2 regions of the Paraburkholderia jirisanensis genome follow, and region 2 is predicted to be linked to the other one. Evidence: riboswitches for the same ligand, from Rfam matches in the RefSeq annotation. Region 2 holds a riboswitch; the other holds the start of a gene.
What was found. A riboswitch is a leader RNA that binds a small molecule or an ion and turns the genes downstream of it on or off. The one in region 2 is predicted to bind manganese.
Positions count from the first base shown of each region.

Region 1: another riboswitch for manganese. It lies ahead of ACYVNQ_RS28005 (TMEM165/GDT1 family protein); the one in region 2 lies ahead of ACYVNQ_RS30170 (sodium:calcium antiporter).

Region 1 is NZ_BAAGSQ010000029.1:509,939-524,809, forward strand. It holds gene pepN (aminopeptidase N) at 95-2,800, opposite strand; gene ACYVNQ_RS28000 (DUF4136 domain-containing protein) at 2,989-3,723, shown strand; gene ACYVNQ_RS28005 (TMEM165/GDT1 family protein) at 3,850-4,422, opposite strand; yybP-ykoY riboswitch at 4,476-4,689, opposite strand; gene ACYVNQ_RS28010 (beta-ketoacyl synthase chain length factor) at 5,228-6,016, shown strand; gene ACYVNQ_RS28015 (lysophospholipid acyltransferase family protein) at 6,000-6,788, shown strand; gene ACYVNQ_RS28020 (phosphopantetheine-binding protein) at 6,769-7,068, shown strand; gene ACYVNQ_RS28025 (acyl carrier protein) at 7,072-7,323, shown strand; gene ACYVNQ_RS28030 (COG4648 family protein) at 7,323-7,961, shown strand; gene ACYVNQ_RS28035 (AMP-binding protein) at 7,958-9,673, shown strand; gene ACYVNQ_RS28040 (glycosyltransferase family 2 protein) at 9,670-11,562, shown strand; gene ACYVNQ_RS28045 (HAL/PAL/TAL family ammonia-lyase) at 11,549-13,258, shown strand; gene ACYVNQ_RS28050 (acyl-CoA thioesterase) at 13,242-13,682, shown strand; gene ACYVNQ_RS28055 (LolA family protein) at 13,670-14,398, shown strand; gene ACYVNQ_RS28060 (MMPL family transporter) at 14,398-14,871, shown strand, end outside.
Region 2 is NZ_BAAGSQ010000030.1:54,136-69,006, forward strand. It holds gene ACYVNQ_RS30125 (MSMEG_0572/Sll0783 family nitrogen starvation response protein) at 11-493, shown strand; gene ACYVNQ_RS30130 (Nit6803 family nitrilase) at 512-1,564, shown strand; gene ACYVNQ_RS30135 (MSMEG_0568 family radical SAM protein) at 1,542-2,666, shown strand; gene ACYVNQ_RS30140 (MSMEG_0567/Sll0786 family nitrogen starvation N-acetyltransferase) at 2,669-3,238, shown strand; gene ACYVNQ_RS30145 (sll0787 family AIR synthase-like protein) at 3,235-4,221, shown strand; gene ACYVNQ_RS30150 (MSMEG_0570 family nitrogen starvation response protein) at 4,283-4,567, shown strand; gene ACYVNQ_RS30155 (MSMEG_0569 family flavin-dependent oxidoreductase) at 4,646-5,935, shown strand; gene ACYVNQ_RS30160 (Pnap_2097 family protein) at 5,932-6,753, shown strand; gene scpA (methylmalonyl-CoA mutase) at 6,750-8,882, shown strand; yybP-ykoY riboswitch at 9,183-9,380, shown strand; gene ACYVNQ_RS30170 (sodium:calcium antiporter) at 9,452-10,450, shown strand; gene ACYVNQ_RS30175 (alpha/beta fold hydrolase) at 10,524-11,480, opposite strand; gene ACYVNQ_RS30180 (branched-chain amino acid ABC transporter substrate-binding protein) at 11,854-12,990, shown strand; gene ACYVNQ_RS30185 (Lrp/AsnC family transcriptional regulator) at 13,012-13,488, opposite strand; gene ACYVNQ_RS30190 (diaminopropionate ammonia-lyase) at 13,656-14,871, shown strand, end outside.

The sequences.
Region 1 (14,871 bases), on a different contig from region 2:
GGCCAGTGCGACACGGACCGACCAGCGCACGGCACAAATAAAAAAGCCGGCAACGTGTGCCGGCTTCGATACCAATGAAACCTCGTTCGACCGATCAGCCCAACGCTTTCTCGACGATCTCACGCACGTCGCGCGACTTCACTTCGGCGGCGACCTTTTGCAGTGCCGCGCGCATCTGATCGCGCAACGCCGGCGTGAAACGGCGCCACAGTTCCAGCGAGCGCGCGAGTCGCGCCGCCACTTGCGGATTCAGCGCGTCGAGTGCGATGACCTGTTCGGCCCAGAACGCATAGCCGGAACCGTCTTGCGCATGGAACTGCGCCGGGTTGGCCGCGCAGAAGCTGAAGATCAGTGAGCGTGCGCGGTTCGGGTTCTTCAGGTTGAACGCCGGGTGGGTCATCAGGCGGCGCACGATGTCGATCACCGGGCGCTGCGGGGTGCCGCGCTGCGTGGCCTGCAACGCGAACCACTTGTCGATCACCAGCGGCTCTTTTTCGAAGCGGCGATAGAAGTCGTCCAGTGCCTGCTGCGCGTCACTCGTGCCCGCACCGGAGGTCGCCGCGGTCAGCAACGCCGACAGCGCAGCAGCGCGATCGGTCATATTGTTTGCCGCGTCGTACTGCGCGCGCGCATGCCGCACTGCGTCGCGCGGATCGTCCAGTTCGGCGAGGTAGCCAAGCGCGAGGTTCTTCAACGCGCGGTGGCCGGAGGCTTCGGGTGTCGCCTGATACTCGCCGGGTGTCTGGTGGCGTTCGTAGATCGCGAGCCACGAGTCGCGCAGCGCGTTGGCGAGTTGCTTGCGCAGGAACTGTCGCGCGCGGTGCACGGCTGCCGGATTCGATTCGGCCATCTGCTCGGCGAGATACGCTTCCGACGGCAGCATCAGCGCGAGCTCGCGAAACGCCGGCGACAGCGTTTCATCGGCAAGCACGCGTCCGAACGCCGCGACCACGGCCGGGTCGAGCTGCAGCGGCGCACCGGAGGCCGCATGGTCGGACAGCGTCAGCAGTTCACGCGTTGCAAGCCGCTGGCCGGCTTCCCAACGGTTGAACGGATCGCTGTCGTGCGCGAGCAGGAAGGCGAGTTCGTCGCCGGTGTAGTCGTATTCGACGATGACCGGTGCCGAGAAATTACGCAGCAGCGATGGCAGCGGCTTTTCCGCCACGTCGACGAAGGTGAAGGTCTGCTCGGTCGCGGTGAATTCGAGTACGCGCGTGGTTGTCGATGCGGCCTGCGCTTCGCCTTCCAGGCGCAACGGCAGGTCGCGCCCGTCGGCGCCGATCAGGCCGATCGCGAACGGAATCAGCAGCGGCCCTTGCTGCGTTTCGCGCGCCGCGGCCGACGCGTCGCCGTAGCCCTGCTTCAGCGTCACGCGGTAGCGCCGTTGCGCGGCATCGTACGCGGTCGCGACCGTCACCCGCGGCGTGCCCGCCTGGCTATACCAGCGCTCGTACTGCGCGAGGTCGCGGCCGTTCGCATCGGCCATCGCATGACGGAAATCGTCACAGGTTACCGCCTGCCCGTCGTGCCGCTTGAAGTACAGGTCCATGCCGCGCCGAAAGCCGTCGCGACCGAAAAGTGTCTGGTACATCCGCACGACTTCCGAGCCTTTCTCATAGACTGTCATCGTGTAGAAGTTGTTGATCTCGACGTAGCTTTCCGGCCGTACCGGGTGTGCCATCGGGCCGGCGTCTTCGGCGAACTGCATCTGGCGCAGCACGCGCACGTCCTCGATGCGCTTCGTCGCGCGCGCCGCTTCGTCGCTGCCGTTGCTCTGGCCGCCGGCCATATCGGCGGAGAATTCCTGATCGCGGAACACGGTCAAGCCTTCCTTCAGGCTCAGCTGAAACCAGTCGCGACAGGTGACACGGTTGCCCGTCCAGTTATGGAAATACTCATGGCCGACCACAGCTTCGATGTTCGCGAAATCGGTATCGGTGGCGGTTTCCGGGTTCGCCAGCACGTACTTCGTGTTGAAGATGTTGAGACCTTTGTTCTCCATCGCGCCCATGTTGAAGTCGCTGACCGCGACGATCATGAAGCGGTCCAGATCGAGCTCGAGGCCGAAGCGCCGCTCGTCCCAGCGAATCGAATGGATCAGCGAGTCCATCGCGTGGCGCGTCTTGTCGAGGTCGTGCGGCTCGACCCATACCTGCAGCAGTTTTTCCTTGCCCGAACCGCTCTGGATGCGTTCTTCGAGCGCGACCAGCTTGCCGGCGACGAGTGCGAACAGATAGCTCGGTTTTCTGAACGGATCTTCCCAGCGCGCGAAGTGCCGGCCATCCGGCAGGTTGCCCTGTTCGAGCAGATTGCCGTTCGACAGCAGCACCGGACACGCGGCCTTGTCCGCACGCAGCGTTACGGTGAAGGTGGCCATCACATCCGGGCGATCGAGGAACCACGTGATGCGGCGAAACCCCTCGGCCTCGCATTGCGTGAAGAAATTCCCGCTCGACACATACAGGCCGGACAGCGTCGTATTGGTCGCCGGGTTGCAGATGCCGATCAGCGTCAGCTCGAACGCATCGGGCACCTCTTCGACGGTGAGGCCGTGCTCATGCGCGCGGGTGGCCGCATACGGCTTGCCGTCGAGCGTGGCGCTGACGAATTCGAGCTGCTCGCCCATCAGCTCGAGGTGCGTGGCGCGCACCGCATCGGGGTTGCGCCGCACCCGCATCGTGCTCTTGACGATGGTGCGTTCGGGCTCGAGATCGAACTCCAGCGCGACGGTATCGATGAGAAAGGCGGGCGGCGCGTAAGCGGCGCGGCGGATCACGTTGGGCGTAGCGGTATCGGCCATGGTCGGAGGAAAATGAGGAGCGTTGAAGCCCGCCCGCGCGGCGTGCGGGCGGGGCTGATCGGACCATTGTAAAAGCAAAGGCGCGGCGCGTCTGCGACCAGAACTTTTTACCTTGATGAGCGGTCAGCGTATTATCGGGCCGCCTGCGCGGCGTGTGCGGGCGACGACAGCGAAGAAGAGGAAAGACCATGAAGCTCGACCGTTGGACCCGCCCCGTTATCGTGACGCTGGCGGTGCTGGCTACGCTGCTGGCCGGCTGCACGTCGTACGTGACCACGCAGGTCACCGCATTCTCCGATTGGGACGGCGGCAGCGACGCTACCCGCACCTATGCGTTCCAACGCGGCGGCGCGCAACAGGCGAGCATCGAGCAGTCCACGTACGAGCAGGTGGTCGCGAACGCGCTGGCCACGCACGCGTTCCGCCAGGTCGACATGGACCGCGCGCACTATCTGGTTGCGATTGCCTATAACACCCGCTCGGACATGGCGATCACGTCGACGCCCGCCTATTACTACGACCCGTGGGTCGGCCCGTATGCCTGGGGCCGCCCGTACGGCTGGGGCGGCTGGGGTCCGTGGGGCCCGTACGGCGGCGGCGGTTTCGGCGGTGGCTACGGCGGTTACGTCACGCAGAGCTATCCGGTCTATACGCAGACGCTCGGCGTGCGCATCACCGACAGGGCGAGCGGCAAGGAGCTCTATAACGTGACCGCGCGCAGTGCCAGCGAAGACTCGTCGCTGGTGCACGCGATGCCGTTCCTCGCACAAAGCGCGCTGGCCGATTTCCCGCTCGGCAACGGCGTGGTGCGTACGGTGAAGATTCCGCTCGACGGGCGCGGCGCGGGCGCCGTGCCGAACGAAGTGGCGGCGGGCAGCGCCGCGCCGGCGGTACCCGCGTCGGCGGCCAAGACGGTGCAATAGCGGTAGCGGGTCGGTCGCGCGCAGTAGCGCGTCAGGAACGCTGGCTGCAGCGGCCACACATGCAGCAGACCAGCCGGCTGCCCGCTGTCACAGCGGCGCGGCCGGCGCCGGACAACATCGCCTTGCTCAGAGCCCCACGCCGAACAGCGCGAGCGTGCCGAGCACGACAAACATCACCGCGGCAATACCGTGCACCAGTCTGGTCGGCAGTTTGTGCGCAAAGCGGTCGCCCAGCAGAATCGCCGGCACATTCGCGATCATCATCCCGAGCGTCGTGCCGCCCACCACACCGAAGAAATCATGAAAGCGCGCGGCGAGCGCAACCGTGGCGAGCTGGGTCTTGTCGCCCATTTCCGCGAGGAAGAACGTGACGACCGTGGCGCCGAACACGCCGAGACGCGAGCGGTTGGTGTTGGCTTCTTCGTCGTCGAGCTTGTCGGGCACCAGAATCCACAAACCCATGCCGACAAACGAAGCGGCCAGCGCCCAGCGCATGATGGTTGGCGTGACGAGCGAGCCGAGCCAGGCACCGAGCGCACCGGCGCCCGCGTGGTTGACCAGCGTAGCGACGAGTACGCCGAAAATGATCGGCAGCGGTTTGCGATAGCGCGCGGCGAGGACCAGCGAAAGGAGTTGGGTCTTGTCGCCGATTTCGGCAAGCGCGACCGCACCGGTCGAGATGAGAAGAGCTTGATCCACGTGTACGTGTTTCCTCGGGCCGGATATGAACGAGCGACGATCTACCGCGCGCCGGGCCCTGTTGCGGCGCGCAGTAAACCATCAGTCTCGCCAGGCCAAAGGCTGCGTCTGCCATGGCCGCATGCGGCCAAGTTTGTTGACAGACGCCCCCGCCATCGATGCGCGCAGCACGCAGAACGATCAGGTAGCGAATACCTGGGAAATCCAATCGTTTCCGGCCGTTCGGTGGAGCATCTGGCGGGGCGGCTACTCCCCAATGAGGGGCGGATTATAGCATGGGCGGCTAGCGTGCCAGCCCCGGTTCATCGCGATTTTGTTCGTGTGGGCAGCTAACAAAGACATTTCATTGCAAAACGACGGCGATTGTCCCGTCTTTTAGCGAGTTTCGCGAAAACGCGCGCACTGCGGCGACGCAGCAATCAGCCATGCGCCACCGCACGGCCTTTGCCCATTTTCGCGACAGCCCCGTGCACACGAGGGCGGCGATTTTTCCCGTCGCGATTCGGACACAGATACAGTTGGATACGTCTTTTCTGGCTGATTTATTTAAGAATGTTCAGTATGATTTCGGGCGGTCGGAAGCAACCCGGCCACACAATATAGAGTGGTTTGGCGACCCGCCCCTAAATAATCGGCACAAAGTGCCGTTACCTCGCTAAACCGGATAAAAGGCTGACCTCCTGAGCGGCGATTAATCTCCAGAAAGAAGGTGCATGCGTGCAGTCGCCGGCGCGGTCGCTGGCGTCATTGCCAGCGTAGGCACCCCTTTTTCAGGCATCAGCAGCCCGTATGCGCGAACCCCGACATGCCCAATCTGCACTGGACTATTCCGGTTGCTCGCTGGTCTTTCTGGCCTGTCGCCGCAACCGCCGCCCCCGATCTCGGCTTTATCGAGCCGATGGTGCGGCGCCGTCTGAGCAGTTTGTCGCGCATCGCGCTGAAGGTCGCGCACGATTGCGCGGCCGATCGCAGCCACGTGCGCGTGCTGTTCGCGTCGCGGCACGGCGAATTGCGCCGCACTACCGAAATACTGCGTGCGATCGGCGCGGGCGAGCCGGTTTCGCCGACCTCGTTCAGCCTGTCGGTGCTCAATGCGATGACCGGCGTGTTCGGCATTGCGCGCGGCGACCGCTCGGCGGCAAGCGCGGTATCGGCGGGTGCGGAAACGCTCGGCTACGCGTTGCTCGAGGCGCACGCGCAGTACGCAAGCGACCCGGCCACGCCGGTGCTGCTGGTTTATGCGGACGAGCCGGCGGATGCCGCGTACGGTGCGATCGAGAACGAAGTGCAGGGCGGCGCGCTCGCGCTGCTGCTCGACGCGCCGGCCGCGCAGGGCCGGCTATCGTGCGCGGTAACAAGTGCGGTAACAGGCGCGGTAACAAGCGCGGTATCGGAGCAAGCGGACGCGGTAGCGGACGCGGCATCAGGCCCCCACGCGGCGAATCCCATGAAAGGTTCGCCGCCAGCCGCCGCCCACGCCTTGTTCGCGACGCAGAGCGAAGCGCTGCTGCACTGTCTGGACACACACGGCGCGACGCACTGGCGGCGCGGTACCGCGCAATGGGAGTGGCAATGGCATGACGGAGCGGCTTGATTACCCCTGGCGGCTGTTTGCCACCGGCATGAGCTTCGTGGCATTCGGGCTGTGCGGGCTGGCGTTTTCGCTGCTCGCTGTTCCGCTCGCCGCGCTGTGGCCGCATCGCGCGTCGCGCCAGCGCGCGGTGTCCGACGTGATCCACGTGTACTTTCGTGCGCTGGTCTGGGTGCTGTGCCGTATCGGCGTCATGAAACTCAGCACCACCGGCGCGCAAACACTGCTTGCGCGCCGCGCGGCGATCGTGGTCGCGAATCATCCGACATGGCTCGACGTGATGGTGCTGCTGTCGTTGACGCCGCGCGCCTGCTGCGTCGTCAAAAGCGCGCATTGGGGCAACCCGGTGTTCTGGGGCATCGTGCGGGCCGCCGAATACGTCAGCAATTCCGATCCGGTCGCGCTGGTCGAAGCGGGCGCGCGGCAGCTCGCCGCCGGCTACACGCTGATCATTTTTCCCGAGGGCACGCGCAGCCCGGCACGCAACCGGCTGCATGCGTTCTCGCGCGGTTTCGCCTACATGGCGCTCGATACGCATGCGCCGATTCTGCCGGTGCTGATGGATTGCGACCCACCGGCTTTCACCAAAGGGATGCGCTGGTATCACGTGCCGCCACGGCCGTTTCACATGCGTGTCAACGTACTTGCGCCGCGCGGCGTCGACGAATTCGCGGTGCGCGACGTGCCCGCCGCGATCGCGGCGCGTCACGTCACGAGCGCGATCGAAGCTCACATTACTCAGCACCTGTTCGACTATGGATTCTTTAAAGCTTGAGATCAAACAGCTTCTGATCGACGCACTCGATCTGGAAGACCTGACACCCGCCGACATCGACGACGATGCGCCGCTGTTCGCCACCGACGGCGTCGGCCTCGATTCGATCGATGCGCTGGAAATCGGCATTGTGCTGCGCCGGCACTATCAGCTGACCATCGCGGCCAACGACGAAAGCACGCGCGAACACTTTCGCTCGATCAATACGCTTGCCGCATTGGTAGCGAGCCAGCGCGAACCGGTGCACGCCGGCAACGAAACAACAAAGAAAGGGGAGTAGACCGTGACCGACGCAGAGATTCTGGAACGCATCCGCGCGATCTTCAAAGAGAACTTCGCCATCGAGCCGGAGCGCGTGACACCCGAGGCGCACCTGTTCGAGGAACTCGATCTGGACAGCATCGATGCGGTAGACCTCGCGATCAAGCTGCAGGAAATGACCGGCCGGCGCATCAAGCCGGAAGAATTCAAATCGGTGCGCACGGTGGGCGACGTAATCGTCGCGGTCGAATCGCTGCTTGCGGCGCAGGGTTGATGCGCGCAGATCGGCCGCGCCAGCACCAGGCCGGTGGCGCCATGCGGCGCCGGGTAGGCGGCGTGCTCGCGGTCGTGGCGAAGCTGGCTTATCCGCTGGTCATTTTGTGCGCGTGGCGTTGGGATACGCCGCGCTACGTCGGCTGCATGCTGTTCGGTTTGTTGTGTCTGCAACGGTTTGCGGGCAGCGGCGCATTCGCGCTTTCGCTGAAAGGCTTTTCGCCGATCGACTGGGGCGTCGCGGCGCTGCTCGGCTGCGGTTCGGCGGCAATCGTCGCGACCGATAGCGAACTGCTGCTGCGCGTCTATCCGTCGCTGGTGAATCTCGGTTTGTTGATCGCCTTCGGCGCGACGCTGGTGCGCGGACCATCGATGATCGAGAAGTTCGCGCGCATCCGCACGCCGCAACTGAGCGCACCGGCGATTCGCTATACGTGTCACGTCACGAAGATCTGGTGCGTGTTCTTTGTGCTGAACGGCGCGTTTTCGCTGTACACCGCGCTGTACTGGCCGCGCGAGGCGTGGTCGCTGTATAACGGCGCGATTGCTTACGGCCTGATCGGCGTGCTGCTGGTAGCCGAGATCGTCTGGCGCTACCTGGTGGTGCTGCCGCGCGTGGCTCGTTCGGAGGCCGCATGATCGCGCTGCACGAACTGCTGCGCGGCGCACATGCGGCATCCACGCCGGTTTGCCGCGACGCGGCGCGCGCGGGGCCCGCAACGACGCTCGACTTTGCCGCGTTCCGCGCGCGCGTGTCGGCCATCGCGGCGCAGGTTCTTCAGGCGCCCGATGCGCCGCGGCGCTACGCATTGTGTATCGACGATACCTTCGATTTCGCGTGCGCGCTGTTTGCACTTCTTGCATGCGGCAAGGAGCCGGTGATTCCGGCCAGTGCGACGCCCGGTTATCTTGCCGATCTCGCGGGCGCATTCGACGCGGTGCTGACCGACGCCAACCTGCAAGCGCTCGAAGACGAGCGCACGACGCTCGCAGCCCTTGCACCAGACTTCGGCGCGATCGCGCCCATCGCGCCGCTCACGCTTTTCACGTCGGGCAGCAGCGGCGTGCCCAAACCGGTCCACAAAACGCTCGCGCAATTCGATGCCGAGGTGCAAACACTCGAACGCGAATGGGGCGCAACGCTTGGCGATGCAACCGTGCTGGCGAGCGTGCCGCACCGGCATATCTACGGGTTGCTGTTTCGCGTGCTGTGGCCGCTTGCGGCCGGCCGCCCGTTCGATCGCAACGCGATTGGCGAACCGCAGCAACTGCAGGCGCGCATCGACGTCTACGGCGCGACGGCCGTGGTCGCCACGCCTGCGCAACTGTCGCGTTGGCCCGCGCTGCCTGGTTTCGCCACGTTGACCCCAGCCCCGCGCGTGTTTTTTTCGTCGGGCGGTCCGCTGGCGAACGAGGCCGCGCTCGACTACGCGCAGGCATTCGGCGCAGCGCCGACCGAAATCTACGGCAGCACCGAAACCGGCGGCATCGCCTGGCGCCGGCAGAACGACACGCCGGCATGGCAGCCGCTCAACGGCATCGAAGCACGGCACGGCGCAGACGGCGCGCTCGAAGTGCGCTCGCCGCATCTCGGCCACGACGCCTGGCACCGCACCGACGACGCCGTGGAATTCGACGCCGATGGCCGCTTCAACCTGCGTGGCCGGCTCGACCGCATCGTGAAGCTCGACGGCAAGCGTGTGTCGCTGCCCGAGCTCGAAGCGCGTCTCGCCTTGCATCCGTATGTGACGCAAGCGGCGGCGGTGCCGCTCGCGGGGGCTTCGCGCGAGCGCGTCGGCGTGCTGGTCGCGCTGACCGAAGCGGGTAGCGCGGCGCTGTGCGGCGAAGGCCGCGTCGCGCTCGCGAAAACCTTGCACCGGCATCTGGCCGACTATTTCGACGCGGTCGTGCTGCCGCGCCGCTGGCGCTTTCGCATTGCGCTGCCGTTCGATGCGCGCGGCAAGCTGCCGGCCGCGGCACTGGCCGAAGCTTTCGGAGCGCGAGCCGAAGGTGTCGAGGTGCTGACCGAAGCGCGTCGCGGCAACGAGTTCCACTACGAACTGCGTGTACCGTCGACCCTCGTGCATTTCGCCGGCCACTTTCCGGGCGTGCCGATTCTGCCGGGCATTGTGCAGCTCGACTGGGCGATCCGTTTCGCGGCCGAACACATAGCTGGCGTACGCGATATCGCATCGATCGATCGCCTGAAGTTCACCGCGCCGGTACGGCCGGGCGCGCTGCTGATGCTGACGCTGTCGCACGATGCGGTGCGCCGCCGTGTGCAGTTTGCTTACCGGCTCGGCACACGCGATTGCGCATCGGGCGTGATCGTCTACCGGGAGCACGCATGAGCCTCGCCGCGTGCATCGTGATTCCGATCTACAACCACAAGGACGCGATTGGCGGCACGCTCGCGCGTCTTGCGGTGCATGGTTTGCCGATGTTCGTCGTCGACGACGGCAGCGACGACGCGACGCAACAGGTGCTGGCTGCGCTGCGCGTGCAGTACGCAGCGCACATGACGCTGTTGCGGTTACCGGTGAACGGCGGCAAGGGTGCGGCCGTGATGGCCGGATTGCGCGCCGCGCGCGCCGCGGGCTTCACGCACGCGTTGCAGATCGATGCCGACGGCCAGCACGATGCGGCCGACGTGCCGCGTTTCATCGAGGCCGCGCACGCAGCGCCGGCTGCGGTGATCATCGGCCGGCCGGTGTACGACGCAAGCGTGCCGAAGGCGCGTTTGTACGGACGCTATCTGACGCACGTGTGGGTGTGGATCGAAACACTATCGCCGACGATCCGCGATTCGATGTGCGGCTTCCGGCTCTATCCGCTCGATGCCGCATGCGCGCTGCTCGACAGCGTCGCACTGCCGACCCGGATGGACTTCGATATCGAGATTCTGGTGCGCCTGTACTGGCGGCGCGTCGCGTTCCGTTCGATCGCGACGCGCGTCACCTATGCGGCGGACGGTGTGTCGCATTTCGATGTGCTGTGGGACAACGTGCGCATTTCGCGCAGCCATACGCGGCTGGTGTTCGGCATGCTGTGGCGCTTGCCGATGTTGCTCGCGCACAAGCTGATGCCGCGCAACGCGGGTGTGCCGGTCGCGATGCCCGCCGATGAAGGCCACAATGGCGACAGTGGCAACGACAGTGGCAGCGGCAGCACGCGCGCACACGCCAACACCACCGGCACCACCGGCACCAAACCGGCATCGGCCGCGCCCGCCGGCGAAACCCAAAATCGCAACTGGTCGCGCATCGCCGAGCGCGGCAGCCGCCTCGGCATGTTGACGCTCGCGTTGAGCTGCCGCGTGTTCGGCCTGCGCGTCACCGGCTGGTGGCTGCATCCGGTGGTCGCGTATTTCCTGCTGACCGGACGCGCCGCGCGCGCCGCATCGCGGACCTACTTCACGCATCTGGCCGACGCGACTCCGGATGGCAACACACCCCGCCCCGGCTGGCGCTCCGCCTACCTGCAGATGCTCGCGTTCGCCCAGGCGGGCCTGTACAAACTCGCTGCATGGTCCGGCCGCATCAACGGCGACGAAATCGCCTTCGACGACCCAGCCGCGTTCGAGGCGCTCGCCGACAGCGGCCGCGGCGCGCTCGTGATCGGTGCGCATCTGGGCAACCTCGAAATGATGCGCGCGCTCGCCGCACGCCATGCGTACGCAAAGGTCACCGCGATTGTCTATACCGGGCATGCGCGCCGCTTCAACAGCGTGCTGGCCGCGGCAAACGAGCGTTTCGGGCACCACCTCGTCGAAGTACGCGATTTCGGACCGCAGACGTCGATGCTGATGCAGGAGCGCATCGACGCAGGCGAACTGCTGGTGATCGTCGGCGACCGCGTGCCGGCGAGCGAATCGGGCCGCACTACCGATGCGCAGTTTCTCGGTGCAAGCGCGCCGTTTGCGCAAGGGCCGTATATCCTCGCCCACGCGCTTGGCTGTCCGGTGTATCTGTTCTTCTGCCTGCGCGAGCGCGGCGCTTACCGCGTGTATTTCGAATCGTTTGCGCAGCGTATCGAACTGCCGCGCGCCGCCCGCGCCGAGCAGCTCGCCGCATGGGCCCAGCGTTACGCGCAGCGGCTCGAACACTATTGCCGCAAGGCGCCTTACCAATGGTTCAATTTCTACGATTTCTGGGCGCGCCCCGCGCGCGCAGCGCAGGCACGCGCGGACCTTGCGCGCAAGTCGGCGCAATCCAATGGAGAAGCGAATGGCCGAGCATGATCTGATTGGCAACGCAGGCGCCGGCGACGCGCAATCTGCGATGCCGGCCGACGCAAAAGCCGACGCAAAAGCCCATCCGCACCTGGCCGCCGCGCCGCAACCCGGCGTCACCCCGATCGTGATCGGCAACCGGCGCCTGACCATCGAGGAAGTCGTCGCGATTGCGCGCGACGCCGCGCCGGTCGCGCTGACAGGCGACCCCGCGTGGCGCGCGCGCATCGAACGCGGCGCCGAATTCCTGCGCCGTCATCTGGCGGCCGGCGAAACCGTGTACGGCGTGAACACCGGCTACGGCGAAGCTTGCGTGGTCGACGTGCCGATGGCGCTGGTCGAAGCATTGCCGCTGCAACTCACGCGCTATCACGGCTGCGGCATGGGCGCATATCTGGACGACGCGCAGACGCTCGCGGTCGTCGCCGCACGGCTCAACTCCTTGGCCTGCGGGATGTCCGGCGTACGCCCGGTGCTGCTCGAGCGCCTTGCCGACCTGATCAACCAGCGCATCCTGCCGCGCATTCCATCCGAAGGCTCGGTCGGCGCGAGCGGCGATCTGACGCCGCTGTCGTACGTGGCGGCGGCGCTGGTCGGCGAACGCGACGTCAGCTTCGGCGGTGTGCTGCGCGATGCGCGCGACGTATGGACGGAACTCGGCCACACGCCGCTCACGCTCGCGCCGAAGGAAGGCCTCGCGCTGATGAACGGCACGGCGGTGATGACCGGCCTCGCGTGCCTCGCATTTGCGCGCGCCGACCATCTGACGCGCCTTGCCTCGCGCCTGACCGCCGTGGTGACCGTCGCGCTCGACGGCCGCGCCGCGCATTTCGATCCGCTGATCTTCGAGGCGAAACCGCATGCCGGCCAGGCCGAAGCTGCCGCATGGATTCGCGCGGATCTCGCGGGCCGCGCCGATACGCCGGGGCATCGCCTGCAGGACCGCTACTCGATCCGTTGCGCGCCGCACGTGATCGGCGTGGCGCGCGACGCGCTTTCATGGGTGCGGCGCGACATCGAAAACGAGCTGAACAGCGCCAACGACAACCCGCTGATCGACCCCGACGGCGAGCGTGTGCTGCACGGCGGCAACTTCTACGGCGGCCATATTGCGTTCGCAATGGACTCGTTGAAGACCGCGGTCGCGAATCTGGCGGACCTGATGGACCGGCAGCTCGCGTTGCTGGTCGACGAAAAATTCAACAACGGCTTGCCGCGCAACCTGACCGGCGCGACGCCGGAGCGCGCGCCGATCAACCACGGCTTCAAGGCGGTGCAGATTTCGTCGTCCGCGTGGACGGCGGAAGCGTTGAAACAGACGATGCCGGCGAGCGTGTTTTCGCGCTCGACGGAATCGCACAATCAGGACAAGGTCAGCATGGGCACGATCGCCGCGCGCGACTGCCTGCGCGTGCTCGAACTGACCGAGCAGGTAGCGGCCGCGCATACGCTGGCGGCGCTGCAGGCGCTCAGGCTGCGCGTGCGCGACGCGGCGGATACGCCGGTGCCTGCGCCTCTCGAGGCATTTGCGCAGCGTGTCGAAGCGATCTCGCCATTCGTCGTTGAAGACCGCGCGCTGGAACACGAGCTGCGCGCGCTGACGGCGCAGATTGCCGCGTGCGCGCTGATCGAGCGGAGCGGCTTGCCGAACGGCGAGCCGAACGGCAAGCCACGCGGGGAGGCGCACGATGAACGCGCCCGATAAACAAGCCCCGGTATTAAGCGCGAGCGGCCTCGTCGAAGTGCCGTTTCACGACGTCGACGCGATGAACGTCTGCTGGCACGGCAACTACCTGAAGTACTTCGAAATCGGCCGCGCCGCGTTGTTGCGCGCATTCGACTACGACTATCTGCAGATGCGCGATTCCGGCTATCTGTGGCCGATCGTCGAGGCGCATCTGAAATACGTGCGGCCGGCCATCTACGGACAGCAACTCGAAGTGCGCGCACAACTGCTCGAATACCAGAACCGTTTGAAGATCGGCTACGAGATCGTCGATTGCGCATCGGGCACGCGTCTGACGAAGGGCTACACGATCCAGGTCGCCGTCGATGCGGCGACCCAGGAATTGCAATTCGTGTCGCCGCCGGTCGTCTTCGAAAAGCTGGAGCGCGCATGGAAACGTTGAAGCGGCGCGCGCGCACGCTTGCAGCCGCAACGCGTGTGGCCTGTACGGCAGCAGCGCTCGTCGCGGTATGCGGCCTCGTCGTGCTCGCCACGTTCCCCAAGAGCGCCCATGCAGCGACCGCAGCCGCAGCTGGCGACGCCGCGGCCGGCAATCCGGCCTTGGTATCGTCGGTTGCATCGCGCCTCGGCCAGGTCAAAGGCATACGGGCGCAGTTCAAACAGACGCAGACGCTTTCCGCGATGCGCCAGCCGCTCGTGAGCACGGGCTCGCTGCTGTTCTTCCGCGAGCGCGGCGTGATCTGGAAGATCGATACGCCCTACAAGGCAGGCTACGTGATCGACGACGCCGGCGTGAGCGAATTGAACGCCAACGGCCAGCGCGTAAAGAGCACCGGCACGCAACACGCGAACGGCGCACGAGGCGTCGCCGAAGTCTCGAAGATGATGCGCGCGATGCTCGGCGGCGACCTGTCGGCGCTGTATGCGCAGTTCGACGTCGCCGCACAGGGCACGCCGGAACACTGGCAGATGCAACTCACGCCGAACCAGCCACAACTCGCGCAGTCGATCAAGACATTGCAGATGAGCGGCGGCGCGTACTTGCAGACGCTGCGCATCACGCTCGCCAACGGCGACGTCACGCAACTCGACTTCACCGGCAGCACGGCGGTCGACGAACTGACGCCCGCCGAGCGCGCGCTGTTCGGAGCATCGTGATGCAGCTCATGGCGCAGCACCGGCTGACGCGGCAGCGCTGGGGCATGCGTGCCGCCTGGCTGCTGCTCGCGCTGGCGGCGGCGCTGTATTGCGGATGGCGTTTCACGGCCGGCTCGCCGCTGCAGACCAACCTGCTCGAGCTGCTGCCGCAAACCGAAGCGGACCCCGTCGCGGAACAGGCGGTCGACAAGCTTGCCGCCGCGCTCGGCGACCGCACCGTGTACGTTGTGACGAGCCGCGACGCCGCGCATGCGAAAGCCGCGGCGAAACAGCTGGCCACGACGCTGACGAAGAGCGGCACGTTCCGCTCGGTAACGGCCGAACTACCGCCGTTCGATCTGTCGCAGATCGGCACGCTCTATCTGCCGTACCGCTTCAGCCTGTTGACGCCCGCCGACCGCACAGCGCTGGCGAGTGACTCATACTCGCTGCCCGATGCGCTCGCGCAGCGTCTGTACAACCCGCTGCGCGGC
Region 2 (14,871 bases):
GGAGAGCCCCATGCCCGCCGTCAATAAACCTTTGCATCAGAAAGGCGACTTCCTCGTCGACTACGAAGAAAAAGTTTTCCCCGACGTCAAGGCCGAACCCGGCGAGAAGGCGCTGGTGACCTTTCACACGGTTGCGTTCGAAGGCTCGATCGGTTTCGTCAATCTGCTGCAGGCCACCCGTTTGCAGCGCAAAGGCTTCGACACGTCGGTGCTGCTTTATGGGCCCGGCGTGACGCTCGGCTTGCAGCGCGGCTTCCCGACGCTTGGCGACGAGGCGTTCCCGGGCCATCTGAACTTCAACAAGCAATTGATGAAGTTCATGGAAGAAGGCGGCAAGGTGTACGCGTGCCGCTTCGCGCTGCAGGCACTGTACGGCCAGGGCGAAGCTTCGCTGATCGAAGGTATCCGGCCGATCAATCCGCTCGACGTGCTCGATCTGCAGCTGCTCCATCGCAAAGAGGACGCGCTGATCATCCATACGTGGACGCTCTGAGCACGACAGGGGCCGATCATGTCCGAGCAGCGAATCATCCGTGCCGCGGCGGTGCAGATCGCCCCGGAATTCGAGCGTCCCGGCGGCACGCTCGAAAAGGTCTGTGCGGCAATCGACGAGGCCGCCGGTAAGGGCGTGCAACTGCTCGTCTTTCCCGAGACCTTTGTGCCGTATTACCCGTACTTCTCGTTCGTGCGGCCGCCGGTCGCATCGGGCGCGGAGCATATGCGGCTGTACGAGCAGGCCGTGGTAGTGCCGGGCCCGGTGACCCAGGCCGTCGCCGAACGCGCGCGGCGTCACCGGATGGTGGTGGTGCTCGGCGTCAACGAGCGCGATCACGGCAGCCTGTACAACGCGCAACTGATCTTCGACACCGACGGCCGTCTGGTGCTGAAGCGCCGCAAGATCACGCCGACCTTCCACGAACGGATGATCTGGGGGCAAGGCGATGCCGCCGGCCTGAAGGTTGCGCACACATCGATTGCGCGGGTCGGCGCGCTGGCGTGCTGGGAGCACTACAACCCGCTGGCGCGCTACGCGTTGATGACGCAGCACGAGGAAATCCACTGCAGCCAGTTTCCGGGCTCGCTGGTAGGGCCGATTTTCGCCGAGCAGATCGAAGTGACGATCCGGCATCACGCGCTCGAATCCGGCTGTTTCGTCGTCAACTCGACCGGCTGGCTCACCGACGCGCAGATCGATTCGGTGACCACCGATGCGAAGCTGCAAAAAGCGCTGCGCGGCGGGTGCTTCACCGCAATCGTGTCGCCGGAAGGGCAGCATCTGGCCGAGCCGCTGCGCGAAGGCGAAGGCATGGTCATCGCCGATCTGGACATGGCGCTGATCACCAAGCGCAAACGGATGATGGACTCGGTCGGCCACTATGCGCGCCCGGAACTGCTGAGTCTTGCGATCAACGAGCGTCCGGCGCAGCCGGTCGTATCGATGGCCGCCACGTTCGAACGGACCGGCGCGCACGCGTCGATCGAAAGCGACCCTGGCGTAAGCGACCCTGTCGAAACCGCCTCTGGAGGTAAAGATGAACGGTATGAACCTGCATTCGTCGGCTGAGCCGGGCGCGGAACGCAGCATGATGGAGTTGCGCACCGAACTGCAATCGACGGGGCTGCGGCTGGTCGATCCGAAGGCGGGCGCGGCGAGCCGGCGCGGTGGCGCGGGCCCATCCGATCACAAGGCGGTGACGGTTGACGGCGTGACGATCATGGTGCCCGTGCATACGGGTTCCGCATGGGACTCGCCGTTCGTTGCGGGCGCACCGGATGAGTCGGGTGTCAGCGCGCTGATGCGCGGCACGATACCGGTCGCCAACATCAGCTTTCCGCAGGCGCCGCGTTTCACGAAACTGCAGACGCTGGATGGCGTGCCGTATTCGCACATCGCGACGTTGCATAGCAGCGACGTGCTGGCGACCACGGTGCTGCAAACCTGCATCCGCTACGAAAGCCGCAAGAAAACTTGCAAGTTCTGCGCAATCGGACAATCGCTGGCAGCGGGCCGCACGATTGCGCGCAAGACGCCCGAGCAGCTGGCCGAAGTGGCGCGCGCCGCGGTGCTGCTCGATGGCGTCAAGCATATGGTGCTGACCACCGGTACACCGCCGACGCCGGATCGCGGCGCGCAGATCCTGTGCGAAAGCGCGTTCGCGATCAAGGCCGCGGTCGATCTGCCGATTCAGGCGCAATGCGAACCGCCCGACGACGACCGCTGGTTCGAACGCATGAAGGCGAGCGGCATCGACGCACTCGGCATGCATCTGGAAGTCGTCACGCCGACGGTGCGCGAACGCATCATGCCGGGCAAGGCGAGCGTGCCGCTATCGCGCTACATGGAAGCCTTCAAAGCTGCGGTGGCGGTGTTCGGACGCGGCCAGGTCAGCACATACATTCTCGCGGGCCTCGGCGACACCGCCGAAGCAGTGCTGCAAATTTCCCGCGAGCTGATCGCGCTGGGCGTGTACCCGTTCGTGGTGCCGTTCGTGCCGATCAGCGGTACGCCGCTCGAAGATCATCCCGCCCCGACGCCCGAGTTCATGAAGTCGATCCTGATGCCGCTTGGCGCGATGCTGCGCGACGCGCAGATGCGTTCGGCGGATATCAAGGCGGGTTGCGGAAAATGCGGCGCATGTTCGTCGCTGGCATCGTACGAGGCATAACCATGTTCTGCGAAGCGCTGGATGAACTCGATACCTTGCCGCTGGCCTTCACGCCTGCCGAGTACCGCGTGAAGTGGGCGACGCTGCCGTGGGAAAGCAATGAAGCGTATGCGTTGCGGCGCGCGGTGTTCTGCGTCGAACAAGGCATCTTTGTCGGTGACGACCGCGACGAGATCGATTGCGACGCGACGCAGCTGGTCGCCCTCAGTTGCGTGGCCGGCGTGCCCGAGCAGGTAGTGGGCACGGTGCGGATTCATCAAACGGCGCCGCGCGTGTGGCTTGGCTCGCGTCTCGCGGTACACGCGGCGTTCCGTTCGCACGGCAAGCTCGGCTCGACGCTGATTCGCCTCGCCGTCAGCAGCGCGCATGCACTCGGCTGCGATACGTTTCTCGCACACGTGCAGAGTCAGAACGTGCCGCTGTTCAGGCGTCTGCGTTGGCAGACCGTTGCGGAAGAGACCTTGTTCGGCCGCTTGCATCACCTGATGGAAGCGGACCTCTCGCACTATCCGCCGTGCTTCACGCCGGAAAGCGGCTTCGTCACGTCGTCGTCGTCGCGGGGGCGCTCATGAGTGTGCAAGCACTGGTCGAACGGTTACGCGAAAGCCGCGGTTTTCGCCACAAGACCGATATAGCGGGCGTGGTCGCTTCGCTCGCCGCGCGGCTGCCGCGCGGCGTCGACGATCTCGCTCAGGCGGTGGCGGTCGGCGACGATTGCGCCGCCATTGCCGACAGCGACGGCTTTCTGCTGTTCGCCATCGAGGGACTGGTCAGCGATTTCGTCGAAGCGCTGCCGTGGTTCGCCGGCTATAGCAGCGTGATGGTCAACGTCAGCGATGTCTACGCGATGGGCGGCCGGCCGCTGGCTGTGGTCGATGCGCTGTGGAGCGACGGGCAGCAGGGCGCCGAACAGATTCTTGCCGGAATTGCGGCTGCTTCGAGTGCGTACGGCGTGCCGGTGGTGGGCGGCCATACCAACACGCGCAGCACTCAGGCGCAGCTTGCGGTGTCGATCATCGGGCGCGCCCGCGCGCTGCTATCGAGTTTCAACGCGCGCGCCGGCGACCGGCTGCTGATGGCCGCCGATCTGCGCGGACGTTTTGAAGACCCATATCCGTTCTGGAATGCATCGGTCGGCGCACCCGCGCAGCGTCTGCGCGGCGATCTCGAACTGCTGCCGCAGCTTGCGGAGAGCGGTCTTTGCGATGCCGCGAAAGACATCAGTATGGCGGGCGTGCTGGGTACCGCGTTGATGTTGCTCGAATGCTCGGACGTCGGCGCGCGTATCGATCTCGATGCGATACCGCGGCCGGCAGGCGTGGACTTCGAGCGATGGCTCAGCGCCTTTCCAAGCTTTGGTTTTTTGCTCTCGGTGCGCGAGCAGCATGTCGACGAAGTGCTCGCACGCTTTCGCGAGCGTGATCTGGCCTGCGCGGCAATCGGCGTAGTCGACCGATCGCGCGAAGTGGTGGTCGAGCAGCAAGGCAGCGCCGCACCGCTATGGCGCTTCGCGGACGGGCCGTTTATCGGCGCACCGTCGGGAGCGCGCGCCTGAGCGCTGGGTAAGCAGCAGCTCGCGCAATTATCACGTGAACCGGTTGTTTAAAGGAATCGCCATGCCTGTCATGCACTTCAGGGTTCAATGGCCCGATGGTACGGAGGTCAACTGTTATTCGCCATCTACCGTAGTGGGCGAATTCTTCCATGCCGGGCAGCGCTATGCGTTGGGTGATTTTCTCGAGCGGGCCCGCAAAGCGCTGCAGATCGGTTCCGAGCGGGTGCGCGAGAAATATGGCTTTGCCTGCTCGGCGGCCATGGATCAGCTCGCGCAGATCGAACGGCAGGCGCAGAACTTCGCGTCGGATCCGCACGCGCAGGTGAAGGTCGTTGCGCTTACGTGATGGTCGAACCGATGCTGCCCGGCCAAACGAAAACGCGCAGCAACCCGAAGACATCTCTATCGAACGCAGGAAAAGATCATGTCTAACGCGTCATTGATTGCTCAAGGCGGAACGAGCGAAGTTCCGCATTACACGGTTATCGTCGTCGGCGGTGGCCAGGCGGGCTTGTCGATCAGCTATTACCTGAAGGAAGCTGCGATCGACCACCTCGTCATCGAGAAGCAGACGGTCGTGCACACGTGGCGCACGCAGCGCTGGGACACGTTTTGCCTCGTCACGCCGAACTGGCAGTGCGCGCTGCCGGGTCATCCGTACAGTGGTGCCGATCCGCATGGGTTCATGAAGAAGGATGAGATCGTTGCGTATCTGGAAGGTTTTGTGTCGATGCTCGATGCGCCGCTGCTCGAGCATACCGAGGTAAGACGCGTCGTGCGCCAGCCGGGCGGACGTTACGCGGTTTCGACGTCGAGTGGCGAATTCACCGCCGATCATGTGGTGGTGGCGGCAGGCGGCTATCACACACCGATCGTGCCGCGCATGGCCGAACGTTTGCCGGTGGATATCGCGCAGTTGCAGTCATCGGCATATCGCAATCCGGGGGCGCTGAAAGAAGGCGCAGTGCTGGTAGTCGGCTCCGGTCAGTCGGGCGCGCAGATCGCCGAAGATTTGCATCTGGCGGGCCGTAAAGTGTATCTGGCAGTCGGCGAAGCGCCGCGTTGCGCGCGCTTTTATCGCGGCCGCGATGTGGTGGACTGGCTTGCCGACATGCGTTACTACGACATGCCGGTCGAGCAACATCCGCTGCGCGAGGGCGTGCGCGACAACACAAACCACTACGTGACCGGCCGCGACGGCGGCCGCGATATCGATCTGCGGCGTTTCGCGTCGGAGGGTATGGAACTGTTCGGCCGCCTCGACGAGCTGCGTGACGGTCAGCTGCAATTCGCGCCGAATCTGATCGAAAATCTCGACAGTGCTGACGACACCTATAACCGCATCAACGCCAGCATCGATGCGTTCATTGCGAAGCATGGCGTCGAAGCGCCGCCGGGTGTGCGTTATGAGGCAGCGTGGCGACCCACTGAAGAGCGCACATCGCTCGATGTGGCAGCGAGCGGCATCACGTCGGTGATCTGGTGCATTGGCTTCAGGCCCGACTTCAGCTGGCTCGATGCACCGATTTTCAACGGGCGTGGTTATCCGGCCCACATGCGCGGCATCACACCGCAGTCGGGCTTGTATTTCATCGGCCTGCCGTGGCTGCATACATGGGGATCCGGGCGCTTCTCCGGCATCGCGCGCGATGCGGAGCATGTGGTCGGCGCGATTCGCGCGGCGCTCTCGCCATCGAAGAGCCTCGCCGCATGACGACGCTGCGCAGCTATCGGGCCGGCATGCCGCAATTGAGCTATACGGGGCTATCGGAAAACTGGCTGTTGAAGGAATGCGGCGACCATCATTGGGATGCGCTGGCCGCGCACGCCGGACGTGCGACGCCGGACTTCGGCGACGACGACGGGCATCGCTCATATGCAGCGTTTACCGCCGTCCGCTTGCAGGCCTACGGTTTCGATGCAGTGCGCGAGCGCGACGCGTTCGACATCGGCACGACGCTATGCCGGACCGGCCCCGTGCGGCACTTCAGCACGCATCGCGTGATGCGCGGCGATGCGCTGCTGGCGCAGGTGTCGATGACATCGACGTTCGTCACGCGCGGCGCGGCGCGCAACAACCGTTCGGTTGCGCGCGCAACCCTGGCGGCACTGCCGGGCGAACTGAGCCCGGTGCCCGATGAAGGATTGCCGATGATCGAACTAGGCAGGCGCCTGAAGGCTGGCGAGGTAGCAAAACAGAACGGCCTTGCAGCGGTCGCCGCAGATGCAGCGGAATTCCTGCCTTGCCCGAACAGCGATTTCAACGGCGCGGACTTTCTCTACTTCGCAAATTTCCAGTCGTTCGTCGATCGCGCGGAATGGCAGCGGCACCGCTTCACGGAGCCGCCGGTCGTGACCACGCGCTCGCTGTACTACTACGGCAACATCGATCTCGGCGATGCGCTGTGCGTACGGATTGCCGGCGAGCGAAACAATGCGCAAGGCCTCACGCATTGGACTGAAGTGCACCGCAAGAGCGACGGCCGCAAGATTGCCGACGTGATGACCGAAAAACGCTGGAGGCAGCGATGAGCGTGTCGGATACGGCTCGGCGCCGTGCGGTGCCGCTTAAGCCGTTGTACACGGCTGAGGATCTCGACGGTGTTGCGCACCTCGGTGGCCTGCCGGGCGTGGCGCCATTCGTACGCGGCCCGTATGCATCGATGTACACAGAAAAATCGTGGACCATCCGCCAGTACGCCGGCTACGCGCATGCGGCGGATTCGAATCTCGCGTTTCGCACGGCGCTGAAGGAAGGCGCGCAAGGCTTGTCGGTGGCCTTCGATTTGCCGACCCAGCGCGGCTACGATTCCGACGATCCGCGTGTGAGCGCCGACGTTGGTTTGACGGGCGTCGCAATCGATACCGTTGAAGATATGAAGCGTCTGTTCGCCGGCATCGCGCTCGACAAGACTTCCGTATCGATGACGATGAATGGCGCGGTGCTGCCGGTGCTGGCGGCCTATATCGTCGCTGCGGAAGAGAGCGGCGTACCGCCCGCACACCTGACTGGCACGATCCAGAACGACGTGCTGAAAGAGTTCATGGTGCGCAACACGTGCATCTTCGCGCCGCAAGCGTCGCTGAAGATCGCAGCGGACGTGGTCGAATATCTGGCGCAACATGTGCCGCGTTTCAATGCGCTGTCGGTTTCGGGGTATCACCTGCAGGAAGCGGGCGCCGATCCGGTGTTGGAGCTGGCGTTGACGATGGCGAACGCGCGCACTTACGTGGCGGCCGCGATCGCGCGCGGCATGCGCGCGGACGACGTGTGCGAGCGTATGAGTTTCTTTTTCGGTGTCGGCACGGATTTTTATGTCGAGATCGCCAAGCTGCGCGCGGCGCGCCTCGTGTGGTCGGAACTTGCGCAACAATGCGGCGCGAGTTCGAACAAGGCTCGCGCATTGCGCATGCATTGCCAGACCTCGGGCTGGTCGTTGACCGCACAAAAGCCGATGAACAATGTAGTGCGCACAGCCATCGAAGCACTGGCCGCGGTGTTCGGCGGCACGCAGTCTTTGCATACCAATGCGTATGACGAAGCGCTCGCACTGCCGTGTGCCGAATCGGCGCGTCTCGCGCGCGACACGCAACTCGTGCTGCAACACGAAACCGGTGTGTGCGACGTGATCGATCCGTGGGCCGGCTCGTACATGATGGAATCGTTGACCGCCGATCTTGCGCAACGCGTGCAGGCCTTGCTCGAAGAGATCGGGCAACACGGCGGTGTGATCGAGGCGATCGAATCGGGCTGGGTGCGGGAGCAAATCGGTCGGTCTGCGCTCGCGGTGCAGGCCGAGATCGAAAGCGGGCAGCGCACCGTGGTCGGCGTGAACCGCTACGTGCACGGCGATGAAGAAGCGCCATCGGCGGATCTGCAACTGCATGCGCCGGAGATTCGTGCGCAACAGATGCGCCGGATTGCGGAAGTAAAGGCGCACCGTAATGCAGCGCGCGTGAACGACGCGCTCTCGCAGCTGACAGCCGCGGCAGGGACCGGTACGGGTAATCTGCTGCAGCACACCATCGCCTGCATTCGTGCGCGCGCGACGATCGGCGAGTGTACGCAGGCGCTTGAATCGGTGTGGGCCCGTCATGCGGTGCAGTTGGACGTGCGCGACGGTGTGCTCGGACCGATGCTCGAAGCGCAACCCGATTGGCGCGATGCATGTGAAGCGGTATCGCAGACCGCCGCCGCGCTCGGCAGACGCCCGCGCATTCTGCTGGCCAAACTCGGCCAGGATGGCCACGACCGCGGTGCGCGCGTAGTGGCTGCCGCGTTGACCGATGCGGGCTTTGATGTCGTAACCGGCGAGCTGTTTTCGTCGGCGGCACAAGTGTGCGCACAGGCGTTGCAGCACGGCGCGGACGTGGTCGGCATTTCGTCATTGTCCGGCGCGCATCGTGAACTCGCTGCGCAACTGCTTGTGGAACTGCGCAGCCGCAAGCTTCAAATACCGGTGATCATGGGCGGCAACATAGGATGCGACGACAGGGCTGCACTAAAAGCGCTAGGCGTGACGGAATGTTTTTCGACTGGCGCGAGTCTGGCAAACATCGTTGCGACGCTTGCTGCGATTTGCCGCGCACGCGGCGCGGCTGCGGCTGGCAGAAGCGAACACGCCGCTCGCGGCGCAACACTGAACGCAGCCTTGACGTAACGTTGGATAGCACGGGTCAATTGCGTTAAAGGCACAGCATTCGCTTCGATCTATCTGCGCGCGCAGTTTGCCATCCTGTCGCATCGATCTTGGCGGTGCTGCTGCACGTGCCGACGATCAAGCCGCTCGATACGGCAACCATCGTGCGCTAAGCGCAGCGCACTGCATCAGCTTTAGCGCGTGCTTTAAAGCACGCGCCATGGCAATTAAACATCATTCGCATTTACCGCGGCGCTATAAAATTTCTAGTCAAAATTTGTCAGCATCTTGATCCCATTCGCTGACTATGCCGATATAATCGATTCCGTCTTAGGGGAGTAGTCAGCTTCATCCACTACGGTGAAGCGCCTGTATCAACACGATTGGCATACGCGCAGCATCACATGCCATGGTGCAGGCAGCCCTTCCACGGCCTGACGAGACCTATGACGCTTCCCTTTCACCCGAGCCGGGCGAAGGGAGCGTCATTGGTTCGTGTGCCCGGCTCGTGGAGTGATCGAAGTGCTCAATCATCGTGGCTTTCGCGGCGCTCGCGGCTTTCACGCATTCCGTATGGCGGGGCGACCGTCATGCTAGTCACTTTCGCCCTGTTGCTTGCTTCGGCAGGCGTCATCTATCTGTCGTGCGAGACGTTCGTCAATGGCGTCGAACGGCTCGGCCAGAAACTCAAGCTCACTCAAACCGCAACCGGTACAGTACTGGCCGCGTTCGGCACCGCCTTGCCGGAAAGCGTCGTCACGTTTGTCGCGGTAGCGTTAGGCGGCAGTCCGGCGCAGAAAGAGATTGGCGTGGGTGCGGCGATCGGCGGTCCGCTAACGCTCGCCACCGTGGCCTATGCGGTGGTCGGCGTGGCGCTGCTGCTGGCAGCGCACCGCATCGGTCGTGCGCGCGCCAGAGTGGTCGATGTGGACACGCGGCGGCTCAGGCGCGATCAGCTTTGGTTTCTCGTGATTTTCGCGGCGAAGATTTCGCTCGGGCTGGTCGTATTCAGCTTTAAGCCTTTGCTTGGCGTCGCATTTCTCGTGGCCTATGCGCTTTATTGCTGGAAGGAGCTGACAGCCGAAGGCGACGTCGGCCAGCATGAAGCACTCGAACCGCTGAAGCTGCGGCCGCACGATCCGGATCCTGCGATGGGGTGGATTCTGTTGCAGGTGCTGGGCGCGCTTGCCGTGATCTTTGCCGCTTCGCATCTGTTCGTGCAGCAGATCGAGCTTATCGGTCCATGGCTCGGATTGAGCGCGCAATTGACAGCATTGTTATTCAGCCCGATCGCAACCGAGTTGCCGGAGATCATGAACGCAGTGATCTGGGTCAGGCAGGGTAAAGAGCGGCTCGCTTTGGCCAACATCAGCGGCGCGATGATGATTCAGGCAACCATTCCCACTGCGTTCGGTTTGTTCTTCACGTCGTGGCAGCTTGCGGCGCCGTCGCTGCTGGCGGCCGGGACCACCGTGCTGGCGATCGTGCTGCTGCAGTGGTCGTTTCGTGTACAGCGTGTGCGAAGCAGCCAACTCGTGCGGGTCGGCTGGCTTTATCCGGTGTTTGCAGCGTTGCTGTTTGCGCTTTAGCAAGCAGATTGACCGACGCGCGATCTACGCCGATGCCGGCGATGAAGGCGATGAACGCGCGTCGGTATCGGCTTCAGTAGTGGATCCTGTCGAAGAACTTCAGCATCAGTTGGGCGATTTCGTCGTTCTGCTCGTCGAACGCGAAATGGCCGGCGTCGAGCTGGTGGATCTCCGCATCCGGCACGTCGCGTTTGTAGGCGTCGCCGCCGGGCGCGATGAATGACGGATCGTTGCGCCCCCACACGACAAGTGTCGGCGGCTTATGCTCGCGCAGCCACGCTTGCCATTGCGGATACGAAGAGACGTTGGTCCGATAGTCGTACAGCAGATCGCCTTGAATCTCGCGTTGCCCCGGCTTGGACAGATGCGCGAATTCGTCGGTCCATGTGTCGGGGTTGTAGCGCTCCGGGTGCGACGTACCGGCGGTATGGCGCTGCTCGGTTGCCGCGTACGACATGAACGCATCGACCACTTCCGGGTGCGCCTTCGGATCGGCCCAATACTTCGCGATCGTCGCCCACTTCACGCCGAGCCCTTCTTGATAGGCGTTTGCGTTTTGCACGACGAGCGCCTGCACGCGCTCCGGGTGCGCGCTCATGATGCGAAAGCCGACCGGGCCGCCGTAATCGTGCAGATACAGTGCGTACTTGTCGATGCCGAGCTGCTCGAGCAGACCGTTGGTGGTTTGCGCGAGATGATCGAAGGTGTAGGTGTAAGTGGCAGGCGACGGTGAATCGCTTTGGCCGAAGCCCGGGAAGTCTGGTGCGATCAGGTGATAGCGCGTGGCCAGCAGCGGAATCAGCGGATCGAATTCGCGCGACGAAGACGGATAGCCGTGCAGCAATACGATGGTCGGTGCGTTCTTCGGGCCCGCTTCGCGATAGAAGATACCGACACCGTCGACGGTGACGCGGTGGTAGGTCGTGGTCGCGTTAGTCGATTCCGACTTTGCCGGCGCGGCTGACGCTGCATGTGCCGCATCGACGGAAAACAAGGCGGCCGTTGCCGCACACAGGATTCGCAGTTTCATCGTTCGCTTTGTTGAGAATGGATCGGTCGGAGAAGCCGAAGTCCAGCACTGCAACTACGGCGCCAGCGCGACGGGAATTATGCGGTTTGCTGCGTGACAGCATAACCTGCTGGAATCGAGTTACAGCTCCTCGGAAATTGAACAGATAATTTGCCCGTCGCTGCCGCGGGAACGTGCTTCGCAACGGTGGCCGATAAAAATACGCGCGATCGCGCTGTCGAACGAGCGGATTTTGCGTGCCCAGCCACGCAGCCGATTTTGGCTATCGCACGCGCCCCGTAGCATGATGCTGTCCCAAACGAGATGCACCTGGGACGCTCAATCCCGGCGGCATCGCAAAGGTGTCGCGGCTCAAACCACGCGAGTGCCGATCATGCGAATTCCGTCCCGTACTTTCTTTCTACTGATGCTGGGTGTAGCGGCGCAACCGCTCATCGCTCGTGCAGACATGACCGTTACGATCGGTCAGGTTTCTCCGCTGACGGGCGAGCTCGCCCATATCGGCAAGGACGACGAAAACGGCGTGCGCCTCGCGATCGAGGATCTGAACGCGCAGCACGTGAAGATCGGCGGCCAGACCGTCAAGTTCGTACTGAATTCGCAGGATGATGCGGCCGACCCGAAGACCGCCGTAACGGTCGCGCAAAAGCTGGTCGACGATCGCGTGGCCGGCGTGGTCGGGCATGCGAACTCCGGTACGTCGATTCCCGCGTCGAAGATCTATTCGGACGCGGGCATCCCGATGATCACCGAATCGGCGACCAACCCGAGGCTGACCGCACAAGGCTATCGCACCGTGTTCCGGATGGTAGCCAACGACGTGCGCCAGGGCACGGTGATCGGTACGTACCTCGTCAAGGACCTGAAGTCGACCAGGGTGGCGATCGTCGACGACCGCACCGCGTATGGCCAGGGTCTCGCAGACGAAGTCGAAAAAGCGGTGAAGGCCGCCGGCGGCACGGTGGTGGCGCGCGAATACGGCAGCGACAAGACGACCAACTGGATGGCGGTGCTGACCTCGATCAAGAGCCACGTGCCCAATGGCATCGTGTTCACCGGTGGCGATACGCAGGCCGCGGCGTTTGCGCAGCAGGCACAGCGCCTGGGCATCAAGGCGCGGCTGATCGCCGGCGATGAGGCCTGCACGCCGCAATTCATCCAGCTGGCCGGCGCGGCGATGACGAGCGATACGTATTGCACGCTGGCCGGCGTGCCGCCGGCGCAAATGCCGAAGGGCCCCGAGTTCTTCAGGCGCTATCAGCAACGCTTCGGCGTGCCGGTGCAGTTGTATGCGCCGTACGCCTACGACGCGGTGATGGCGATGTCCGCCGCAATGCAGGCCGCGGGCTCCACCGACCCGAAGGTGTATCTGCCGAAGCTGCAAGGTTTGAAGCTGAACGGTGTGACTGGGCCGATCCAGTTCGACAACGTGGGCGACATCCAGAACGGTGCGATCACCGTGCGTCAGTTCAGCGCAGGGGAGTGGCGCGACAAGAGCGTGGTGCGCTGAGTGCGCGTGGCAGGCGCCGCTTCATTCGTCGGGTTCGAGCGGCACGCCGAGCCCGACCTTGACGCGGCTCATGCTGACCAGCGTCTTGAAACGCCTGACGTTGTTGTTCGCAAAGAACAGCTGGCGCGTGAGTTCGGTGTACTGCTCCATGTTGCGCACGGTGAGGATCAACACGAAGTCCCACTCGCCGGCGACGTAATAGCACTGCTGGATCTGCGGACACTGCGCAAAGGTGCGCTTCATCGCGTCGAGCAGGTCGATCTGCTCGCTCTCCACTTCGACGTGGGTCACGATGGTTAGCGGACAACCGGCCTTTTCGGGCGACACTACCGCCGTGAAACGCTCGATTACACCTTCGTCCGACAGACGCCGCAAGCGCCGGTTGACCGCCGCAGTAGACAGATTGACCCGCAAGCCGAGTTCGTTTTGCGGGGTTTGCGCATCCTGCTGCACTTCGGCGAGCAGCTTGCGATCGAACGCATCGAGGGTGACGGCCATGGTTTCGCCTGGTGTGCAAAACACGAGAAATTTTTGCGAAACGGCCGCAAAGTGCGCGATCGGGTTGCGCTGGTGTCGAAATATTATTTCGCTTATCCCGCAAGCGTCAAGCGCGCCGAGCGCGCGGCGCACATCGGGCGGGCTGACTTTTCCGGAGCATCGATCTCATGCTGTTTGCCAATCCGCTGGCGCGTTTTGCCCGCTACCCCGATGAACTGAAGGCCATCCTCAACGTGGCCGATGCGCAGCGCAGCCGTGTCGCGCTGTCGCAGTGGCCTTATCTTGCCGCGGGTGCCACGCCGCTGCGCGAGTTGCCGGCGGCGGCCGCCCGCTCAGGGATCGCGCAGTTGCACGTGAAGGACGAGTCCGTGCGTTCGCCGCTCGCGAGTTTCAAGGCGCTGGGCGCGCCGAATGCATTGATGCGGCTTATCCAGCGGCTATGGCCGGCTCATGGGCTTGATGCGAGCGCCGTGATCCAGGGCGGCCACCAGACGCTGCTGACCCATCTGACGGTGATCAGCGCCACCGACGGCAATCACGGACGTGCGCTGGCCGCGGCCGCGCAAACGGCGGGATGCCAGTGCGTGATCGTCTTGCATGCGCGGGTCAGCACTGAACGCGAGCACGCGATCGCCGCTTATGGCGCGCAGATCATCCGGATCGCAGGCAACTACGACGAATCGGTGGCGCACGCGGAGCGGCTTGCAAGACAAAACGGCTGGCACGTCGTATCGGATACGTCCTATGAGGGTTACGAGGCCGTGCCGCGCGACGTGATGCAAGGCTACGGGACGATCGCCGCGGAACTGGTCGAACAGAGCCCGCAACGCGAGCGAGAGTGCGCGTTCACGCATGTATTTCTGCAGGGTGGAGTGGGCGGTCTCGCTGCGGGCATCGCGAGCTATCTGTGGGAAACATATGGCGACAGGCGGCCGCGCTTCATCGTGGTCGAGCCCACGCAGGCCGATTGTCTGCTGCGCAGTGCCTGCGAAGGACGGCCCGCGCGCGCCACCGGCTCGGTCGATTCGGTGATGGCCGGGCTCGCATGTGGCGAAGCATCGCCGCTCGCGTGGACCGTGCTCGAGCATTGCATCGATCACTTCATGACGATCGACGATGCGCAGGCCATTGCCGCGATGCGCGAACTCGCCGCCGCAGGCAGTGCGGACGTGCCGATCGTAGCCGGCGAATCGGGCGCGGCGGGATACGCGGGGCTCGCCGTGCTGATGCGCGATCGCGCCGATGCCGCTGCAGTTGCGCTAGACACGGCGTCGCGCGTGCTGGTGATCAATACCGAAGGTGCAACCGCGCCGACGGTCTACGCGCAATGTGTGGGCGAAACCGCGGAATCGGTGCTGGCCCGTCAGCAGCAATGGGGCGCGC